DNA from 2 places in the Pseudomonas sp. GW821-FHT01C01 genome. Region 2 is predicted to be linked to the other one. Evidence: predicted binding sites of a transcription regulator. Region 2 holds the regulator's gene; the other holds the start of a gene.
The links. The regulator FliA, encoded in region 2, starts transcription of late flagellar genes. The targets are predictions, from matches to a motif close to CTAAAGTTTNNNNNNNNNNNGCCGNTAA.
Positions count from the first base shown of each region.

Region 1 (9,982 bases), on a different contig from region 2:
GGGCGTGTTCGATGCGCTGCATGACTTCCCGCTGAAAAACCGCCCATTGCGCCTCGGCACGTTCGGCGACACCCAGTTGCTGGACTTCCTGCCGCTGCCGGTCAATGCCATGGCCCAACAACACCAGTTGATCGCCGACAAGGCCCTCGCACTGGCCCTGGCGGCCATCGAGCAATCGGATTACCGGCCCGGCGTGCAAGCCATCGCACGGACGTTCAAGCAGCGTATTCTCCAGGATTGAACCGTGGAACTGATCGACACCCACACCCATCTGGATTTTCCGGACTTCGACGCCGATCGTCAGGCGCTGCTGGCCGAAAGCCGCGCCCTCGGGGTGCGACGGATCGTGGTGCTGGGAGTTTATCAGGCCAATTGGCAGCGGGTCTGGGAGCTGGTGCAGAGTGACCCCGACCTGCACGCTGCGTTCGGTTTGCATCCGGTGTACCTGGACGATCATCGCCCGCAACACCTGAGCCAACTCGGTGACTGGCTGACACGCCTGGCAGGCCATCGGCAACTGTGTGCGGTAGGCGAGATCGGCCTGGATTACTTCATCGAAACCCTGGACCGCGACCGCCAGCAGGCATTGTTCGATGCGCAATTGCAGCTGGCGGCGGATTTCGATCTTCCGGCATTGATCCATGTGCGACGTAGCCATGCGGCGGTGATTGCCACGCTCAAACGGTTTCGCCTGAAACGGGCCGGCATCATCCACGCCTTCGCCGGCAGCCAGGAAGAGGCGCGGGAATACATCAAGCTCGGCTTCAAGCTCGGCCTTGGCGGCGCCCCGACCTGGCCGCAGGCACTGCGCATGCACCGCGTGATCGGCGAACTGCCGCTGGAGTCGGTGGTACTGGAAACCGACTCGCCGGACATGGCCCCGGCCATGTTTCCAGGCCAGCGCAACAGCCCGGCACACTTGCCGGCGATCTGCGAGGCACTGGCGCAACGGATGGCGATCAGCCCGGAACAACTGGCGGCTGCCAGCACCGCCAACAGCTGCGCAGTGTTCGGCTGGTAATCAGTCGGCGTGAGCCCTGGCGGCTTCCAGGATCAGCGTCAGGTGCTGGCATCGGCGGAAATAACGGACCACCGCGAAGTACACGAATATGGCGATCAGCGAAACATTCAGCTGTTCGATGACGCTGAGCATTCCCAGCCACTCCATCACCAACGCCACCAGCAACGCGGTGCAGACCATCAACCGCAGGCTGGCGCGCAACAGCGAAAAAGAATCGAGCGACTTGAAGCGCTTGAACTGCTCCGGACAACGTAACTGAACGTGTTTCTGGCAGTGGGCACAGGCAAACGCTTCATTTATCGCAATGGCATTGAGTTGCCAGGGTTGAAGCAGCAATGTGCGCTGACAATGCGCACAGCACCCCTGAACTCCTGTTGTTGCAACAGACATAACCAAGTTCCTCCATGAAATAAGCCGCGTCACTCTTCCTTGATTGAAATCCAAAATCCAGCAAACGATGGGAATCAGGAGGGCTCCCACGCGGAAAGGGATAAAGTATTACGAAACTTTCCGACAGTACACCACAACCTGTGGGAGCGGGCTTGCCCGCGAAAGCGATCGTTCAGTCACATTAATGTTGGATGTGCCGCCGTCTTCGCGGGCAAGCCCGCTCCCACTGGGTCCCGAGGAGACATTCAAACCCGGAATGCACTGATCAACTGCTTCAACTCCACGACCTGGGCCGACAACGCCCGACTGGCATCTTCGGTCTGATGTGCACCTTCAGCGGTACGCTCGCCGGCGCGATTGATCTCGACGATGTTCTGGTCGATGTCGTGGGCCACGGCAGTTTGCTGCTCCACCGCGGCGGCAATCTGCTGGTTCTGGTCGACGATCATGCCAACCGCCCCCAGAATGTTTTCCAGCGCCCGCTGGACCTTTTCCGACTGCCCCACCGTGCCGCTGGCCATTTCATGGCTGGTGCCCATGGCCTTGACCGCCGCGCCGACACCGCCATGGAGCTTGGCGATCATCTGCTCGATTTCTTCGGTCGATTGCTGGGTACGCTTGGCCAGGGTCCGGACTTCATCGGCTACCACCGCAAAACCACGCCCCTGTTCACCGGCCCGGGCTGCTTCGATAGCGGCATTGAGTGCCAGCAGGTTAGTCTGCTCGGCGATACTCTTGATCACTTCCAGAACGCGGCTGATGGACTGGCTGTCGCTGGCCAGTTGATTGATCACCAGCACCGATTGATCGATCTCGCTGGCCAGCGCGGCAATGCTGCCTTGCTGAGACTCCACCAGACTGCGACCACTGATGGTCTCATCGTTGACACTGTGGGCACTGCTTACCGCCGCGGCGGCACTGCGCGCGACTTCCTGGGAAGTGGCCGACATCTGGTTCATGGCCGTGGCCACTTGTTCGATCTGCGTGCGCTGCCCGGCGACGGCCTGGTTGCTTTGCGCGGAAACGTTCTCCACTTGCCCGGCCTGACGCTCGACTTCGCTGACGGTCTGCCCCACCCGCTCGATCAGGTCATGGATTTTTTTCACCGTACCGTTGAACACCTCGCCCAACTCCCCCAGCTCATCGCGGCTGTGGGCGCTGAAGGTCACGGTCATGTCGCCGGCCGCCACCTTGTCCATCACCGCCCCAAGGCGCTTGAGCGTGGTGCGGGTCGAAGCATAGAAAGCGCCGTAGAGATAAAAGATCAACACAAATACGACTGACAACGCCACGGCCTGCAAGACCATGTGCGTGCGATTCTGCTCAAGCCGCTGCTGCAATTGCGGGCCGAGATACTTCAGGACCGCCTCGTTGAGTTGGTAAGTCTGATCCATCAGGGCGCTGACCTGATCGTAAAAGCCCTGCCACGGCGCATCGAGGGTATCGGCCATGACCACTTGTTCTTCGAACATCTCGCTGGCTTTCTTCAAGGATGCCCGGCTGCTATCGGCCTGAGCGGCCAGGGTATCGCGGGCGGCTTTGCTGGAACCCAAGGCGTCCTGCAACTTCAGGCCATATTCGGCCTGGAGCTTTTCAATCTGCGCCAGCAATTCATCGAAACGGGTACTCGAAGCCGAGTTGATGAAACCCTGCCCCAACGAGTAAGACCCCATTGCCCGACCTTCGCCCAGAATCTGGGTGACCCGTGGTGTGACGAGGGTGACGAGTTCGCTCAACTGGCGCATGTCGCTCTGGTTGTCGCGACTGAGGCCGGACTGGCTGGTGATGAGCTGGCTGAAAATCTGCGCGCTGCCCACCAGCTTGCCGATCAGGGCACTTTTGCTTTGCAGGGAGTTTTCCGTTTGCTGGGCCTTGAACGCGGAGATCATCTCATCGCGCTTGCCATCAAACACCGCGACCTGTTCCGGGTCGCTGGTCATCGCCGTCAGCCCTTGCAAGCGAGTCAGAATATTCTGCTCAAGCGCGCTGATTTTCGACTCGACATTGCCGGCCTTGCCGGACTGGCCGAGGCTGACATTGATCTGCACCAGGTTGTTCAGGGTTTCCAGATCGCGCCGTAACGCCAGGCTGCTGCCCAACAGATCCAGGCTCTGCAGTTCGATGCGCGTGCCCTGGAATTCGCGATAGGAGTCGCGCACCAGATAAAAGTTGGTCACCAGCATCGGCACCAGGAACAGTACGCTGATCAGACTGAACTTCATGCCGAAACTCAGGCGGTTCATCAGCGCGACAGCGGGATAGAGCAAGCTCTTCACTGGATGTCTCCCTTCGATTTCTTATTTTTTTTATTGGCAGGCGCAGACTGACAGCAGATAGCCACTATTCGGCGCTATCTCTGTATAACTTAAATCGGCAGGAGGTTTTGTAACTTAAGGTTAACGACAGGGCGAAGCACTTCAGGCAAGTGATCGCCCTGTGGCGAGGGAGCTTGCTCCCTCACCACAACGGCTCTGACTGCCGCCCTAATGCAGGACCGTCCACAACGCAAACCCGGCATACCAGAGCACCGCGGCACGCAGCAGCAGTTCCCAGATGCGGTCCAGGTTGTTGATACCTTCTGCGCCCGCCACCGGCGCCGGAATTTCACCGGCCACCAGCCCGACTTTCACGATCAGTTGCGCGGCGCTGATGTTCCAGTTCAGCAGTTCATGCAACATGACCCGGCTGACCGCGACAAAATTGCCGACCAACGCCAGGCTCGCCGCCAGCAGGCGCACCGGCACCCAGTCGAAGGCGTGACGCAGTTGCCCGGCGCGCTCGACCACCGCAGGGTTTTTCCCGTGCTCTTCGGCCAGTGCCAGCAGCCGATAACTCAGCGCCGCGACCGGTCCCAGCAGGAAGTACCAGAAAATAACCGCGAAAAAACTCTGGTAGGCCTCCCACAGCAAATGCCCTTCGACCTGTTCCAGCAGCTGCTCGCCACTGTCGGCGCAAATATCCAGATCGCGCTTGGCGACAAGGGCCGCGGCTTGCAGGTCCTCACGGCGCCAGGCATCGCGGAACGGCCCGAGATCGCCCAACAGATCACCGCGTCCGAGGCTGTAAATCACCACCAGCAAATGGATCGGCAGCGCCAGCAACCCGTAGGCCACCGGTTCGATGACCACCAGCAGCAAACCCAGCAACGCCACCGGCAACAAGACCATTACCGACAACACCAGCCATGGCCGACCCGAAAGTCGCGGGCTGGCTTCAAGCTTGTGCAGCTTCTGTATCCAGCCGCCGTCCCGTTGAACCCGATGGCGCAGGGCCGAGAACTTTTCTATCCACACCGCCAATAGCAATACCAGAAAACTCATTGCCCTTCCTCTTGTGCCAGAGCTGCACGATAGCGTGCCCAGTCGAATGCCGGCCCCGGATCGGTTTTGCGCCCGGGTGCAATGTCGCTGTGCCCGCAGATGCGCTCTGTGGTGATCGCCGTGAACGCCTGCTGCAGCTGGCGGGTCAGGGCTGTCAACGCGCTGTATTGCGCATCGGTGAACGGCAGATCATCCGTGCCTTCCAGTTCGATGCCCACGGAAAAATCGTTACAGGTTTCCCGTCCCTCGAAACTCGAGACACCCGCATGCCACGCACGCTCAAGGCATGAAACAAACTGGGTGACGGTACCATCACGCTCGATCAGAAAGTGCGCGGACACCCGCAAGTCCGCGATCCCTGCAAAATAGGGATGTTCGGTGACATCCAGGCGATTCTGGAAAAACTCCTGCACCTTGCCGGTGGCGAACTGCGCCGGCGGCAGGCTGATGTTGTGGATGACCAACAGGGAAATTTCGCCTGTGGGGCGCGCATTGAAGTTGGGTGAAGGGCAGACATGCACACCCTGAATCCAACCGCTCGCGGGGTCCAACTGCATACAGATTCCTTCAACGTCGACTGTGTTGGCACAGTATGCCGCGATAATCCCCCGGGACGCGATCACTTGCCGCGTTTGAGGCACTGGAGGTTGGCGATCTCAAACAGGCACCTGTTCGGAATCGACGGCCAACGCCGACAACGTCAGGGACTCGACCAAATGCAGGCACCAGCACCAACGTAACGCGCTGATGCCTTGGGTTGGTCGCTGACATGGCCCTATAATCGGACCACTTTGTTTGTGGAGTCCGTTATGCCGAACCTACATCTCGCCGATCTGACCGCCGAAATCGAAGCCAACGTGCGCCGTGCGTTGCGCGAAGACATTGGCAGCGGCGACATCACCGCGCAGTTGATCCCGGCCGAACGCCTGGCCAAAGCCACCATCATTACCCGCGATGCCGCCGTCATCAGCGGCACCGCCTGGGTGGATACCGTGTTTCGGCAACTGGACCCACGGGTGGCGGTGCACTGGCAGGTTGCCGACGGTGAACGGGTTGCGCCCAATCAGGTGCTGTTCCACCTCGAAGGCCCGGCGCGCTCACTGCTGACCGGTGAACGCAGTGCCCTGAACTTCCTGCAATTGCTCTCCGGCGTGGCGACTCGCGCACAATACCTGGCGGACTTCGTCGCCGAGACTCAGGTCAAGCTTCTCGACACCCGTAAAACCTTGCCAGGGCTGCGCCTGGCGCAGAAGTACGCCGTGACCTGCGGCGGTTGCCACAACCACCGCATCGGCCTGTATGACGCCTTCCTGATCAAGGAAAACCACATTGCCGCCAGTGGTGGCATCGCGCAGGCCATCGCCGCCGCGCACAAGATCGCCCCGGGCAAACCGGTCGAGATTGAAGTGGAAAACCTGGAGGAACTGAAAGAAGCGCTGGCGGCCGGTGCCGACATCATCATGCTCGATGAACTGAGCCTGGACGACATGCGCGAAGCCGTGCGCCTGAATGCTGGCAAGGCCAAACTGGAAGCCAGCGGCGGGATCAACGAAAGCACGTTGCTGCCGATTGCACAGACCGGGGTGGATTACATTTCGATCGGTGCGATGACCAAGGATGTGAAGGCGGTCGATCTGTCGATGCGCCTGAGTCTCTGATCACACGGATGTGAGTTGCCAAAACTGTAGGAGCGAGCTTGCTCGCGATGTACCTGAGAGCGCCATGTTTAACCAGTAAACACGCGTTATCGTTAACGACCATCGCGAGCAAGCTCGCTCCTACATGAGTGTCAGACCACCAAATTGTTCATCTCGCAGTACTCTTCCCACTCGACGCCCAACACCTCGGCCGCTTCTTTGTGCAGCTTCAGGCGTTCTGCCTCGTACTCCTCCGGCGTTGAGGTGTACTTGAGCGTCAGTTCCCACGGCTGCAAGCCCTGGGCCTCCGCCTCGTCCTCGAACGCCCACTGGATCTGGTCTTTCTGATCATCGGGACTCAAGTCCTTGATCTCGTCCATCAGCTCGGGGGCATCCAGCACGTATTTCTTCAGCGCTTCTTCGTGTCGGGCTTCTTGGGTCAATTCTTTAACGGTCATGGCGTTCTCGCTGATCTGGGAATGGAAGATGGATCTGGATCTTCAAGGATCTCTCTGACACAAAAACCGGCTTAAACCCGGTTCATCTGGCCTTCAGAACCATTCTGGATCATCTGAAAACTGCTGGGCGGTGCTCAGGCAGGCTCCGAATATAGGACGTTTGGCTGGGGATTTACATGGCTCTTTACATCATTCCCACAAAAAGCGGTGTACACGAGAACCAACGGGCCTTGGGAACATAAATTGAACGCCGAAGTCATAGCGATGTGCCATATCGGCACTTCACAAGGAATCTCGGTGATGCGCAGCTTTTCGAAGTTTTCGTCTGTTCTGTCCGCGACGGTGATGACAACCTTGCTGGGGGCCCTGGCGCTGCCGGCAACCGCACTGGCCAGTATTGAATTGAGTAGCGGTTATACGTCCTCCGGCGACAAAATCACGGTCATTCACAATGAATACGGCAAAGACGTACTCGTCAGAAGCGATTACAGCCTCGACGATCTGAAAAAAATGCAGGACACGATCGACAATCAGACGCGGCAGATCGAAGAGTTCAAGCGCAACAGCGGTTCCAGCTCAAGCTCCAGCAGCAAGGAAATCGACGAACTCAAGCGCACGGTGGCCGAGCAGGAGCGCGAACTCGATAACCTCAAGCGTACCGTCGAGGAGCTGAGCAGAAAGGTGAAATAACCGAGGGGGGATATGGTGCCCGAGACAGGAATCGAACCTGCGACCTTCGCGTTACGAGTGCGCTGCTCTACCGGCTGAGCTACACGGGCGGTGGGCTAAAACTAGCACTGAGTTTCGACTCCAGCAACTTGTGGCGAGGGAGCTTACTCCCGCTCGGCTGCGCAGCAGTCGTAAAACAGCGGGGTCGCTTCGCAACCCGGCGGGAACAAGCGCCCTCGCCACAACAAATTTCACGCTCAGTTTTTTCCTGCACACAGCAAAACGCCCCGAACCAGTCGGGGCGTTTTGTTGTTCAGCGGTTAGCGCGGGGGTAATTAAACGCCCGAAGCCTTGGCTGCTGCCACGTCTTTGATGGACAGCTTGATACGGCCGCGGTTGTCCACGTCCAGTACCAGTACTTCCACTTCCTGACCTTCTTTCAGAATGTCGGTCACTTTCTCAACGCGAGCGTCGCTCAGCATGGAGATGTGAACCAGACCGTCCTTGCCCGGCAGGATGTTGACGAATGCGCCGAAGTCGACGATGCGCTCAACCTTACCGACGTAGATCTTGCCGATTTCGGCTTCAGCGGTGATACCCAGAACGCGCTGACGTGCTGCTTCAGCCGCTTCCTTGGTTTCGCCGAAGATCTTGATCGAACCGTCGTCTTCGATGTCGATCGAAGCCTTGGTCTCTTCACAGATTGCACGAATGGTCGCGCCGCCTTTACCGATGACATCACGGATTTTGTCGGTGTCGATCTTCATCGCGATCATGGTCGGAGCGTTGGCCGACAGTTCGGTACGCGACTGGCCAATGATCTGGTTCATCTGACCGAGGATGTTCAGGCGCGCTTCCAGGGCTTGGCCCAGAGCGATCTCCATGATTTCTTCGGTGATGCCCTTGATCTTGATGTCCATCTGCAGCGCGGTGACGCCTTTGGCGGTACCGGCTACCTTGAAGTCCATGTCGCCCAGGTGGTCTTCGTCACCCAGGATGTCGGTCAGGACGGCGAACTTCTCGCCTTCTTTAACCAGACCCATGGCGATACCGGCAACCGGAGCCTTCATTGGAACGCCAGCGTCCATCAGGGCCAGGGAAGCACCGCAAACGGAAGCCATCGAGCTCGAACCGTTGGACTCGGTGATTTCCGAAACAACACGGATGGTGTACGGGAACACGTCAGCGGCAGGCAGCATGGCCGAAACCGAACGACGGGCCAGACGGCCGTGACCGATTTCGCGACGACCAGCGCCACCCATGCGACCACATTCGCCCACCGAGAACGGAGGGAAGTTGTAGTGCAGCATGAACGGGTCTTTTTTCTCGCCTTCCAGGGTGTCCAGCAGCTGTGCGTCACGGGCGGTGCCCAGCGTCGCGACTACCAGGGCCTGGGTTTCGCCACGGGTGAACAGTGCCGAACCGTGGGTCTTCGGCAGAACGCCGACTTCGATGTTCAGCGGACGCACGGTGCGAGTGTCGCGACCGTCGATACGTGGCTTGCCGTTTACGATGTTTTCGCGAACGGTGCGGTATTCGATTTCGCCGAAAGCCGCTTTGACTTCACTGGAAGAAGGCTGGCCTTCTTCACCGGACAGCTTGGCAACGACCTGATCCTTCAACTCGCCCAGGCGAGCGTAACGGTCGGCCTTGACGGTGATGGTGTAAGCCTGGGAGATCGCTTCGCCGAACTCGGCACGGATAGCGCCCAGCAGTTCGGTGGCTTCAGGCTGTGGAGCCCAGGTCCAGGTTGGCTTGGCAGCTTCGGCAGCCAGTTCTTTAACGGCGTTGATCACAACCTGGAACTCGTCGTGAGCAAACAGTACCGCGCCCAGCATCTGGTCTTCGGTCAGCTCTTTGGCTTCCGATTCAACCATCAGCACAGCGTCCGAAGTACCGGCAACGACCATGTCCAGGCTCGAAGCAGCCTGTTGCTCGTAAGTCGGGTTCAGCAGGTAGCCGGTGCTTTCGTGGAACGCAACGCGGGCAGCGCCGATCGGGCCATCGAAAGGAATGCCGGAGATGGCCAGGGCAGCCGAGGTACCGATCATCGCGGCGATGTCCGGATCGGTCTTCTTGCTGGTGGAAACAACGGTGCAGACAACCTGCACTTCGTTCATGAAGCCTTCTGGGAACAGCGGACGGATCGGACGGTCGATCAGTCGGGAAGTCAGGGTTTCTTTCTCGGAAGGACGGCCTTCACGCTTGAAAAAACCGCCAGGGATCTTACCGGCAGCGTAAGTCTTTTCCTGGTAGTGAACAGACAGAGGGAAGAAGCCCTTGCCTGGATCGGCTTGCTTGGCACCGACTACGGTCACCAATACGCTGACGTCGTCGTCAACGGTGACCAATACTGCGCCGGAGGCCTGACGGGCGATACGGCCAGTCTCGAGGGTAACGGTCGACTGACCGAACTGGAATTTTTTGATTACCGGGTTCACGGTGTCCTACCTTCTTTGTGGCTCTTGGGGGAACTGGTTTCTTGCG
Region 1 covers NZ_JBWKXF010000014.1:6,935-16,916, forward strand. The annotation lists gene cra (catabolite repressor/activator) at 1-241, shown strand, start outside; gene AC07XF_RS11700 (TatD family hydrolase) at 245-1,021, shown strand; gene AC07XF_RS11705 (hypothetical protein) at 1,022-1,411, opposite strand; gene AC07XF_RS11710 (methyl-accepting chemotaxis protein) at 1,657-3,687, opposite strand; gene ampE (regulatory signaling modulator protein AmpE) at 3,895-4,731, opposite strand; gene ampD (1,6-anhydro-N-acetylmuramyl-L-alanine amidase AmpD) at 4,728-5,288, opposite strand; gene nadC (carboxylating nicotinate-nucleotide diphosphorylase) at 5,541-6,389, shown strand; gene AC07XF_RS11730 (DUF6388 family protein) at 6,521-6,826, opposite strand; gene AC07XF_RS11735 (hypothetical protein) at 7,070-7,516, shown strand; tRNA gene AC07XF_RS11740 (tRNA-Thr) at 7,530-7,605, opposite strand; gene pnp (polyribonucleotide nucleotidyltransferase) at 7,831-9,936, opposite strand.
Region 1: a site for FliA is predicted at 3,779-3,806, ahead of AC07XF_RS11710 (methyl-accepting chemotaxis protein). Genes of this name have one in related genera too.

Region 2 (9,982 bases):
GCTGGTGCCGGGCGTGGTTTCGCTGTCGCAGTTGCTCAAGGTGCTGCAAGCGTTGTTGGCCGAACAAGTGCCTGTGCGCGATATCCGCAGCATTGCCGAGGCCATCGCCAACAATGCCGCCAAGAGTCAAGATACCGCCGCGCTGGTGGCTGCCGTGCGGGTTGGCGTATCCCGTGCAATCGTCCAAAGCATTGTAGGCACTGAGTCGGAGCTGCCAGTAATCACGCTGGAGCCAAGGTTGGAACAGATATTGCTCAATAGTCTGCAAAAGGCAGGACAAGGCTCGGAAGAGGGCGTTCTGCTGGAGCCAAGCATGGCTGAGAAGTTGCAACGCTCGTTGATCGACGCGGCGCAGCGCCAGGAGATGCAGGGTCAGCCGGTGATTCTGCTGGTGGCCGGTCCGGTTCGCGCGATGCTCTCGCGATTTGGCCGGCTCGCAGTCCCGGGTTTGCACGTGTTGGCTTACCAGGAAATTCCTGACAACAAGCAAGTGACCATCGTTGCGACAGTAGGGCCCAACGGCTGAGGTAGTGGTTTATGCAAGTTAAGCGTTTTTTCGCCGCCGATATGCGTCAGGCCATGAAGCTGGTTCGTGATGAGCTGGGCGCCGATGCCGCCATCATTGGCAACCGCCGGATCGCCGGTGGTGTCGAGCTGACGGCTGCGCTGGATTACAAGTTGTCGGCGCTGGCACCTCGGGTTCCGAACATGGAGCTCGAAGACGAGTTGCGCAAGACTCAGTCGCGGATCGTCACCGCCCAGGCCGAATTGAGCCTGCGTAGCGATGGCGAGAGCGACAAGAGCACTAACCGTCAGTTGTTCGCCGGCCTGCCGCTGACCGCCGCCGAACCGTTGATCGAACCGACGTACGCCGAACCCCGTCGCCCTGCACCGGCTGCGGCGCCAGCCTCCACGGGTGTGGACCCGCGAGCGTTCGACTCGATGCGTTTCGAACTCAACAGCCTGCGCGAACTCATGGAAGTCCAGCTGGGCTCCCTGGCCTGGAATCAGCTGCAAGGCAGTCGTCCGGACCAGGCCAACCTCTGGCGCCGCCTGCAACGCATTGGCCTGTCTGGCCCGCTGTCGCGCGATCTGCTGGCGCTGATTACCGAAATCGAAGAGCCTCGTCAGGCCTGGCGCATGTTGCTGGCGCACCTGGCGCGCATGATCGTTACGCCGGAAGTCGAGCCGCTGGAAGAGGGCGGTGTGATCGCCATGGTCGGCCCGGCCGGTATGGGCAAGACCACCACCCTGGCCAAGCTGGCTGCCCGTTACGTGCTCAAGTACGGCGCGCAGAACATTGCGCTGGTGAGCATGGACAGCTTCCGCATCGGTGCCCAGGAGCAGCTCAAGACCCTGGGGCGCATTCTCAATGTGTCGGTGACCCACGTCGATCCTGGCCAGTCCCTGGTGCAGGCGCTGGAGCCCTTGCTGCGCAAGCGCGTGGTGCTGATCGATACCGCCGGCCTGCAGGCCAGCGATCCGGCACTGCGCATGCAGCTCGAAAGCCTGGCCGGTCGTGGCATCCGCTCGAAAAATTATCTGGTCCTGGCAACCACCAGCCAGAAACAGGTTCTAACGGCCGCGTACCACAGTTACAAGCGTTGTGGGCTCGCTGGCTGCATTCTGACTAAACTGGATGAAACGGCAAGCCTGGGCGAGGTGTTGAGCCTGGCCATCAGTCATGAGCTGCCGGTGGCCTACCTGACCGATGGCCCGCGGATTCCGGATGATTTGCATCTGCCGCGTCGTCACCAGTTGGTCAGTCGCGCCGTGAGTGTGCAAATGCAGGAAGAACCCAGCGAAGAAGCCATGGCTGACATGTTCGCTGACATCTACCACAGCCCGACCAAGCAGGTTGGCTGAGGTAATAATGAACAGTTTTTGTACCTACATCGATGGTCTGCCATGCATTGTTCCGTTTGCGAACGCGCAGCCAGTAATGTGGCCTCCGTCTATGCAAGACAAGGTAAAGAAATAACATGGGCAGCATGCATCCCGTACAGGTGATCGCGGTGACCGGCGGCAAAGGTGGCGTCGGGAAAACTAACGTGTCAGTGAACTTGTCCCTGGCTTTGGCTGAGCTTGGCCGGCGCGTCATGTTGCTGGACGCCGACCTGGGGTTGGCGAACGTCGACGTTCTGCTGGGCCTGACACCCAAACGTACCCTGGCCGACGTAATCGAGGGCCGCTGCGAACTGCGCGACGTACTGCTGCAGGGGCCAGGCGGCATCCGTATCGTTCCGGCCGCATCCGGCACTCAGAGCATGGTGCATCTGAGCCCCGCGCAACACGCCGGCCTGATCCAGGCCTTCAGTGATATCGGCGACAACCTCGACGTACTGGTGATCGACACTGCTGCGGGCATTGGTGACTCGGTGGTCAGTTTCGTTCGCGCAGCCCAGGAAGTGCTGCTGGTGGTGTGCGACGAACCGACCTCGATTACCGATGCCTACGCCTTGATCAAGTTGCTCAATCGCGACTACGGCATGAACCGCTTCCGTGTCCTGGCCAACATGGCCCAGAGCCCGCAGGAAGGGCGCAACCTGTTCGCCAAGTTGACCAAGGTCACGGATCGCTTCCTCGACGTCGCCCTGCAGTACGTCGGCGCGGTGCCCTACGACGAAAGCGTGCGCAAGGCCGTGCAGAAGCAGCGCGCCGTCTACGAAGCCTTCCCGCGTTCCAAGTGCTCGCTGGCGTTCAAGGCCATCGCACAGAAAGTCGATACCTGGCCGCTGCCCGCCAACCCGCGCGGGCACCTGGAGTTTTTCGTCGAGCGCCTGGTGCAACAGACAGCAGGACCTGTTCTATGACGGCCAGCGGTTACAACCTCTACAAAAAATCGGCGCGTGATGCGCAGTACGAGCTGATCGAGCGTTACGCGCCGCTGGTTAAACGCATTGCCTACCACTTGCTGGCGCGCTTGCCGGCCAGTGTCCAGGTCGAAGACCTGATCCAGGCCGGGATGATCGGCCTGCTTGAAGTGTCGACCAAATATGACGCCAGCAAAGGCGCCAGTTTCGAGACGTACGCGGGCATTCGAATCCGCGGCGCCATGCTCGATGAAGTGCGCAAGGGGGACTGGGCGCCACGTTCGGTTCACCGCAATACGCGCATGGTCAGCGACGCCATTCGCTCGATTGAAGCGAAAACCGGCCGTGATGCTAAAGATCACGAAGTTGCGGCCGAACTCCAATTGAGTCTCGATGATTACTACGGGATTTTGAACGACACCCTGGGCAGCCGGTTATTCAGTTTCGACGATCTCTTGCAGGACGGCGAACACGAAGGGCTGCACGAGGATGGCGCGAGTGCTCATCTCGAGCCGTCACGCGACCTGGAGGATGAACGCTTCCAGGCTGCGCTGGCGGATGCGATTGCCAATTTGCCGGAGCGTGAGCGACTGGTGTTGGCGCTGTACTACGACGAAGAGTTGAACCTCAAGGAAATCGGTGAGGTCCTGGGGGTCAGCGAATCTCGGGTCAGCCAGTTACACAGCCAGTGCGCGGCCCGTTTGCGGGGGCGTTTGGGGGAGTGGCGAGCGCGCTGAAGGCAGTGTGGGGGACACTGCGAAAGAGGCTGGTGTGGTGTTGAACTGCGCCGGTCCCGATCTGTTGTGCTCCAGACAGTCATTGAGTGCTTTGCCGGATTGATTGAAATGGCGCGTCCAGGTGCTGGGCGCGTTTAAGACTGCTTGGAGGTCGAATTGGACAAGAACATGAAAATCCTCATCGTTGATGACTTCTCAACGATGCGGCGGATCATCAAGAACCTGCTGCGTGACCTTGGGTTCACCAACACCGTCGAGGCCGACGATGGCACTACCGCCATTCCGGTGCTCAACAGCGGAAGCATCGACTTTCTGGTAACGGACTGGAACATGCCTGGCATGACCGGTATCGATCTGCTGCGCCACGTGCGTGCCGATGAAAAGCTCAAGCACCTGCCGGTGCTGATGGTGACTGCTGAAGCCAAGCGTGAGCAGATCATCGAAGCGGCCCAGGCCGGCGTTAACGGCTATGTGGTCAAACCCTTCACAGCCCAGGCGTTGAAAGAAAAAATCGAGAAGATTTTCGAACGCATCGGTTGATGAGTGCGCCACGGGGGAGCTATGGGCAATAACGAAACTTCATTGGGCGATTTTGAGTCGACCCTGAAAAAACACGCCGTCGAATTGGTCGAGAGCCTTGAAAAAGGCAAGTTCGGCGACGCGGTGCAATTGATCCATGAGCTCAACCAGACCCGTGACCGCGGCCTGTATCAGGAGGTAGGCAAGCTCACTCGCGAGCTGCATAGCGCGATCGTCAATTTCCAGATTGACCCGCACATGCCGCAAGCCGAAGAGGTGTCGCAGATCACCGATGCCACCGAGCGTCTGGGGTATGTGGTCAAGCTGACCGAAGCTGCGGCCAACCGCACCATGGATCTGGTGGAAAGTGCCACGCCGCTGGTCAATGGCCTGGCGGATGAAGCCCAGGCCTTGAGCACGGACTGGGGGCGCTTCATGCGTCGCGAAGTCGGTGCGGAAGAGTTCCGCGAGCTGGCCCGGCGGGTCGACGGCTTCCTGGCACGCAGCGGCACGGACAATCGTGCGGTGTCGGGCAATCTCAACGACATCCTGCTTGCCCAGGATTACCAGGACCTCACAGGGCAAGTGATCAAGCGCGTGACCCAGTTGGTCACTGAAGTTGAAAGCAACTTGCTCAAGCTCGTGCTGATGGCCAGTCAGGTGGACCGCTTTGCGGGCATCGAACATGACCGTGAAGCGATGCTTGCGGAAAAAGATCCACAAAAACATCTCTCTCAGGGTGAAGGTCCGCAGATTCATGCCGATAAAAGAGAAGACGTTGTGTCCGGTCAGGACGATGTGGACGATTTGCTATCCAGCCTAGGGTTTTAGACTTTTAGGTATTTTAGGTTTTTAGACCTGTTAGGAGCACCCCCCTGATGAGCTTCGGCGCCGATGAAGAGATCCTTCAGGATTTCCTGGTTGAGGCCGGCGAGATTCTAGAGCAACTGTCCGAGCAACTGGTCGAGCTGGAAAGCCGTCCGGATGATGCGGATTTGCTCAATGCAATTTTTCGCGGTTTTCACACTGTAAAAGGGGGCGCCGGCTTCCTCCAGCTCAACGAGCTGGTGGAGTGCTGCCACATCGCCGAGAACGTGTTCGACATCCTGCGCAAGGGTGAGCGGCGCGTCGACTCGGAATTGATGGACGTGGTTCTCGAAGCGCTGGACGCGGTAAACAGCATGTTCAGCGAAGTCCGCGAGCGCAGCCCGATCACGGCTGCGACACCTGAATTGCTCGCGGCACTGGCCCGTCTGGCCGAGCCGCAATCGGCAGACGAAGCCGCACCGGCGCCTGTCGCCGAAGTGATTGAAGAGCCCGTGGCTGAAAGCGAGTCGGGCGACATCACCGACAATGAATTCGAACAACTGCTGGACTCGCTGAACGCCGTCAAGGCGCAGGCCGAGGCTCCGGCGGTTGCTCCAGTGCCTGCCAGCGATGCCGCTGCCAGCGACGAAATCACCGATGCCGAGTTCGAGTCGTTGCTCGATCAGTTGCACGGTAAAGGCCAGTTCGCCATTGATGCGGTGGTCCCGGCACCTGCTGCTCCGGAAGCGCCGAAAGTGGCGGGCGACAGCTCCGACATTACCGACGACGAATTCGAAGCACTGCTCGACCAACTGCACGGCAAGGGCAACTTTGCTGTCGAGGCACTGGAGTCGGCCATTGCTTCCGTGCCTGCGCCCGCAGCACCCAGTGCAGCGGCAGCCGGCAGCGATCTGATTTCCGATCACGAGTTCGAAGCGCTGCTCGACGAATTGCACGGTAAAGGCAAGTTCAGCGAAGTCGGTACCGCGACGGTGGCCAACGGTTCGAACGCTTCTGTTGCGGCACCGGCAGCCAAGGCTGCGGCGCCGAAACCTGTGGCCAAGGCACCGGAGCCAAAAGCCGAAACGCCGGCTCCCGCGGCCGCCGCTGCGCCGACTGCTGCCCGCGCCCCGGCCGCGCCACCTGCAGAAAAACCGGCGAGCGAAGCCGAGACCACCGTGCGTGTCGATACCGCGCGCCTCGACGAAATCATGAATATGGTCGGCGAGTTGGTACTGGTACGTAACCGCCTGGTCCGCCTGGGCCTCAACAGCGGCGACGAAGCCATGTCCAAGGCCGTGTCGAACCTCGACGTGGTTACGGCCGACCTGCAAACCGCGGTCATGAAGACCCGGATGCAACCGATCAAGAAAGTTTTCGGGCGCTTCCCGCGCCTGGTTCGCGACCTGGCTCGCCAGCTCAAGAAAGAGATCAACCTGGAACTGGTCGGCGAAGAAACCGACCTCGACAAGAACCTCGTCGAAGCCCTGGCCGACCCGCTGGTCCACTTGGTGCGCAACGCGGTCGACCACGGCATCGAATCGCCGGAAGAACGCGAAGCCTCGGGCAAAGCCCGTGGCGGCAAGGTGATCCTGGCGGCCGAGCAGGAGGGCGATCACATCCTGCTGTCGATCTCCGATGACGGCAAAGGCATGGACCCGAACGTCCTGCGTTCCATCGCGGTAAAACGCGGCGTGATGGACAAGGATGCGGCCGATCGCTTGAGCGACACCGAGTGCTACAACCTGATCTTCGCCCCGGGTTTCTCGACCAAGACCGAGATCTCCGACGTGTCGGGTCGCGGCGTGGGCATGGACGTGGTGAAAACCAAGATTTCCCAGCTCAACGGTTCGATCAACATCTACTCGGCCAAGGGCCAGGGTTCGAAGATCGTCATCAAGGTGCCGCTGACCCTGGCGATCATGCCGACGCTGATGGTCATGCTCGGCAACCAGGCGTTTGCGTTCCCGCTGGTGAACGTCAACGAGATCTTCCACCTCGACCTGTCGACCACCAACGTCGTGGATGGCCAGGAAGTGGTGATCGTGCGGGACAAGGCACTGCCATTGTTCTATCTCAAACGCTGGCTGGTCAGCTCCGCCGCTCACGAAGAGCAGCGCGAAGGCCATGTGGTGATCCTTTCGGTGGGCACGCAACGGATCGGCTTTGTCGTCGATCAACTGGTGGGCCAGGAAGAAGTGGTCATCAAGCCATTGGGCAAAATGCTCCAGGGAACTCCGGGCATGTCCGGCGCCACCATCACCGGTGACGGCCGCATTGCACTGATTCTCGATGTTCCGAGCATGCTCAAGCGTTACGCCACGCGGCGTATTTGATTCTGGTGGAGCGGGGCGCCTGGCCTCGCTCCATCTAATGGAGTGTTTATGGCAGTCAAAGTCCTGGTGGTGGACGATTCGGGGTTTTTCCGCCGCCGCGTCTCGGAAATTCTTTCAGCGGATTCAAATATCCAGGTCGTCGGCACGGCGACCAACGGCAAAGAGGCGATTGATCAGGCGCTGGCCCTCAAGCCCGACGTGATCACCATGGACTACGAGATGCCGATGATGGACGGCATCACGGCGGTGCGGCACATCATGCAGCGCTGCCCGACCCCGGTCTTGATGTTCTCCTCGCTGACCCACGAAGGTGCCCGGGTCACCCTCGACGCGCTGGATGCCGGCGCCGTGGACTTCCTGCCGAAGAATTTCGAAGACATCTCGCGCAACCCCGAGAAGGTCAAGCAGCTGCTGTGCGAGAAGATCCTCAGCATCTCGCGCAGTAACCGTCGTGTCAGTGCCTACAGTGCGCCGGCTCCGGTGGTCGCACCTGCCCCGACGCCGATGCCTTCCAGCAGCACTTACGGCAGTAATGCGCCCGTGCGTCCGGCACCGGCGCCGATTCCTGCGCGTGCGCATGCTGCCCCCCCGTCGTCGCCCGCGCCGAAACGCAAAAACTACAAACTGGTGGCCATCGGTACGTCCACCGGCGGCCCCGTTGCCCTGCAACGGGTGTTGACCCAATTGCCGGCCAACTTCCCGGCCCCGATCGTGCTGGTCCAGCACATGCCGGCCGCCTTCACCAAAGCCTTCGCCGAGCGCCTGGACAAGCTCTGCCGCATCAGCGTCAAGGAAGCCGAGGATGGCGACATCCTGCGTCCGGGCCTGGCGCTGCTGGCACCGGGTGGCAAGCAGATGATGATCGACGGTCGCGGCGCGGTGAAAATCCTCCCGGGTGACGAACGTCTGAATTACAAGCCGTGCGTGGACATCACGTTCGGTTCGGCAGCCAAGTCCTACGGCGACAAAGTTCTGGCGGTCGTCCTGACCGGCATGGGTGCCGACGGACGTGAAGGCGCGCGCCTGCTCAAGCAGGGCGGCAGTTCGATCTGGGCGCAGGACGAAGCCAGTTGCGTGATCTACGGCATGCCGATGGCCATCGTCAAAGCTGAGCTCGCCGACGCGGTGTACAGCCTCGACGATATCGGCAAGCACTTGGTCGAGGCGTGCATCTGATGGATGTTCTAAGCCTGATCGGCATCATCATGGCCTTTGTCGCCATCATCGGCGGCAACTACCTTGAAGGTGGTCACCTCGGCGCCCTGGCCAACGGCCCGGCAGCGCTGATCGTGCTCGGCGGCACCATTGGCGCCGCGCTACTGCAATCGCCGATGAGCGCCTTCAAACGCGCCATGCAGATCCTCGCGTGGATCCTGTTTCCACCCCGTGTCGACCTGGCCGGTGGCATCGACCGCGTGGTGAACTGGAGCCTGACGGCACGCAAGGAAGGCCTGCTGGGTCTTGAAGGTATCGCCGATGCCGAACCCGACAACTACGCGCGCAAAGGCCTGCAACTGCTGGTTGACGGCGCCGAACCGGAAGCGATCCGCAGCATTCTGGAAGTGGATTTCTACACCCAGGAAAGCCGCGATATCGAAGCTGCCAAGGTCTTTGAAAGCATGGGCGGTTATGCGCCGACCATCGGCATCATCGGTGCGGTGATGGGCCTGATTCACGTCATGGGCAACCTGGGTGATCCGTCGCAACTGGGTAGCGGCATCGCCGTGGCTTTCGTCGCCACTATCTACGGCGTGGCCAGTGCCAACCTCATGCTGCTGCCGATTGCCGCCAAACTCAAATCCATCGCGTTGCGCCAGTCGCGATATCGCGAAATGTTGCTGGAAGGGATCCTGTCGATCGCCGAAGGTGAAAACCCTCGCTCTATTGAGTTGAAGCTTCAGGGCTTCATGGATTAAGGGAATAACCTCATGGCACGCCGTCGCCAGCATGAAGAACACGTCAACCACGAACGCTGGCTGGTGTCTTACGCGGACTTCATCACCTTGCTGTTCGCTTTTTTCGTGGTGATGTACTCGATTTCGTCGATCAACGAAGGCAAGTACAAGGTCATTTCCGAAGCGCTGATCGGCGTCTTCACCGATACCGATCGCGCACTCAAGCCGATCCCCATCGGTGACGAGCGGCCGAAGACCGTGACCCCGGCCAAGCCGTTGGTCAAGGACAGTGACCAGGTCGATGCCGGTGTCGCCGGCGCCAGCGATCCGCTCAAAAGCATCGCCGACGACATCAGCGCGGCGTTCGGTGACCTGATCAGCTCCAATCAGATGACCGTACGCGGCAACGAACTGTGGGTCGAGATCGAGCTCAACTCCAGCCTGTTGTTCGGCAGCGGCGATGCCATGCCCAGCGACATCGCGTTCAACATCATCGACAAGGTCGCCGCGATCCTGAAGCCATTCGACAACCCGATTCATGTCGAAGGATTCACCGACGATCAACCGATCCGCACCGCGCAGTATCCGACCAACTGGGAGTTGTCCTCGGCCCGCTCGGCCAGCATCGTGCGCATGCTGGCGATGCAAGGGGTGAATCCCGGACGCCTGGCTTCGGTGGGCTATGGCGAGTTTCAGCCGGTGGCCAACAATGCCACCGCTGAAGGCCGCGCCCGCAACCGTCGCGTGGTGTTGGTGGTGTCGCGCAACCTCGATGTTCGCCGCAGCCTGACCGGCACCGGAACCGCCCATGCGCAGCCAGATGCCGCATTGAAGCGTGCTGGCACACAAACTGCACCAACCCCGGTCAAGTCGCC
Region 2 covers NZ_JBWKXF010000009.1:89,879-99,860, forward strand. The annotation lists gene flhA (flagellar biosynthesis protein FlhA) at 1-526, shown strand, start outside; gene flhF (flagellar biosynthesis GTPase FlhF) at 538-1,866, shown strand; gene fleN (flagellar synthesis regulator FleN) at 1,983-2,813, shown strand; gene fliA (RNA polymerase sigma factor FliA) at 2,810-3,550, shown strand; gene AC07XF_RS08990 (chemotaxis response regulator CheY) at 3,719-4,090, shown strand; gene AC07XF_RS08995 (protein phosphatase CheZ) at 4,112-4,900, shown strand; gene AC07XF_RS09000 (chemotaxis protein CheA) at 4,948-7,212, shown strand; gene AC07XF_RS09005 (protein-glutamate methylesterase/protein-glutamine glutaminase) at 7,261-8,388, shown strand; gene AC07XF_RS09010 (flagellar motor protein) at 8,388-9,128, shown strand; gene motD (flagellar motor protein MotD) at 9,141-9,982, shown strand, end outside.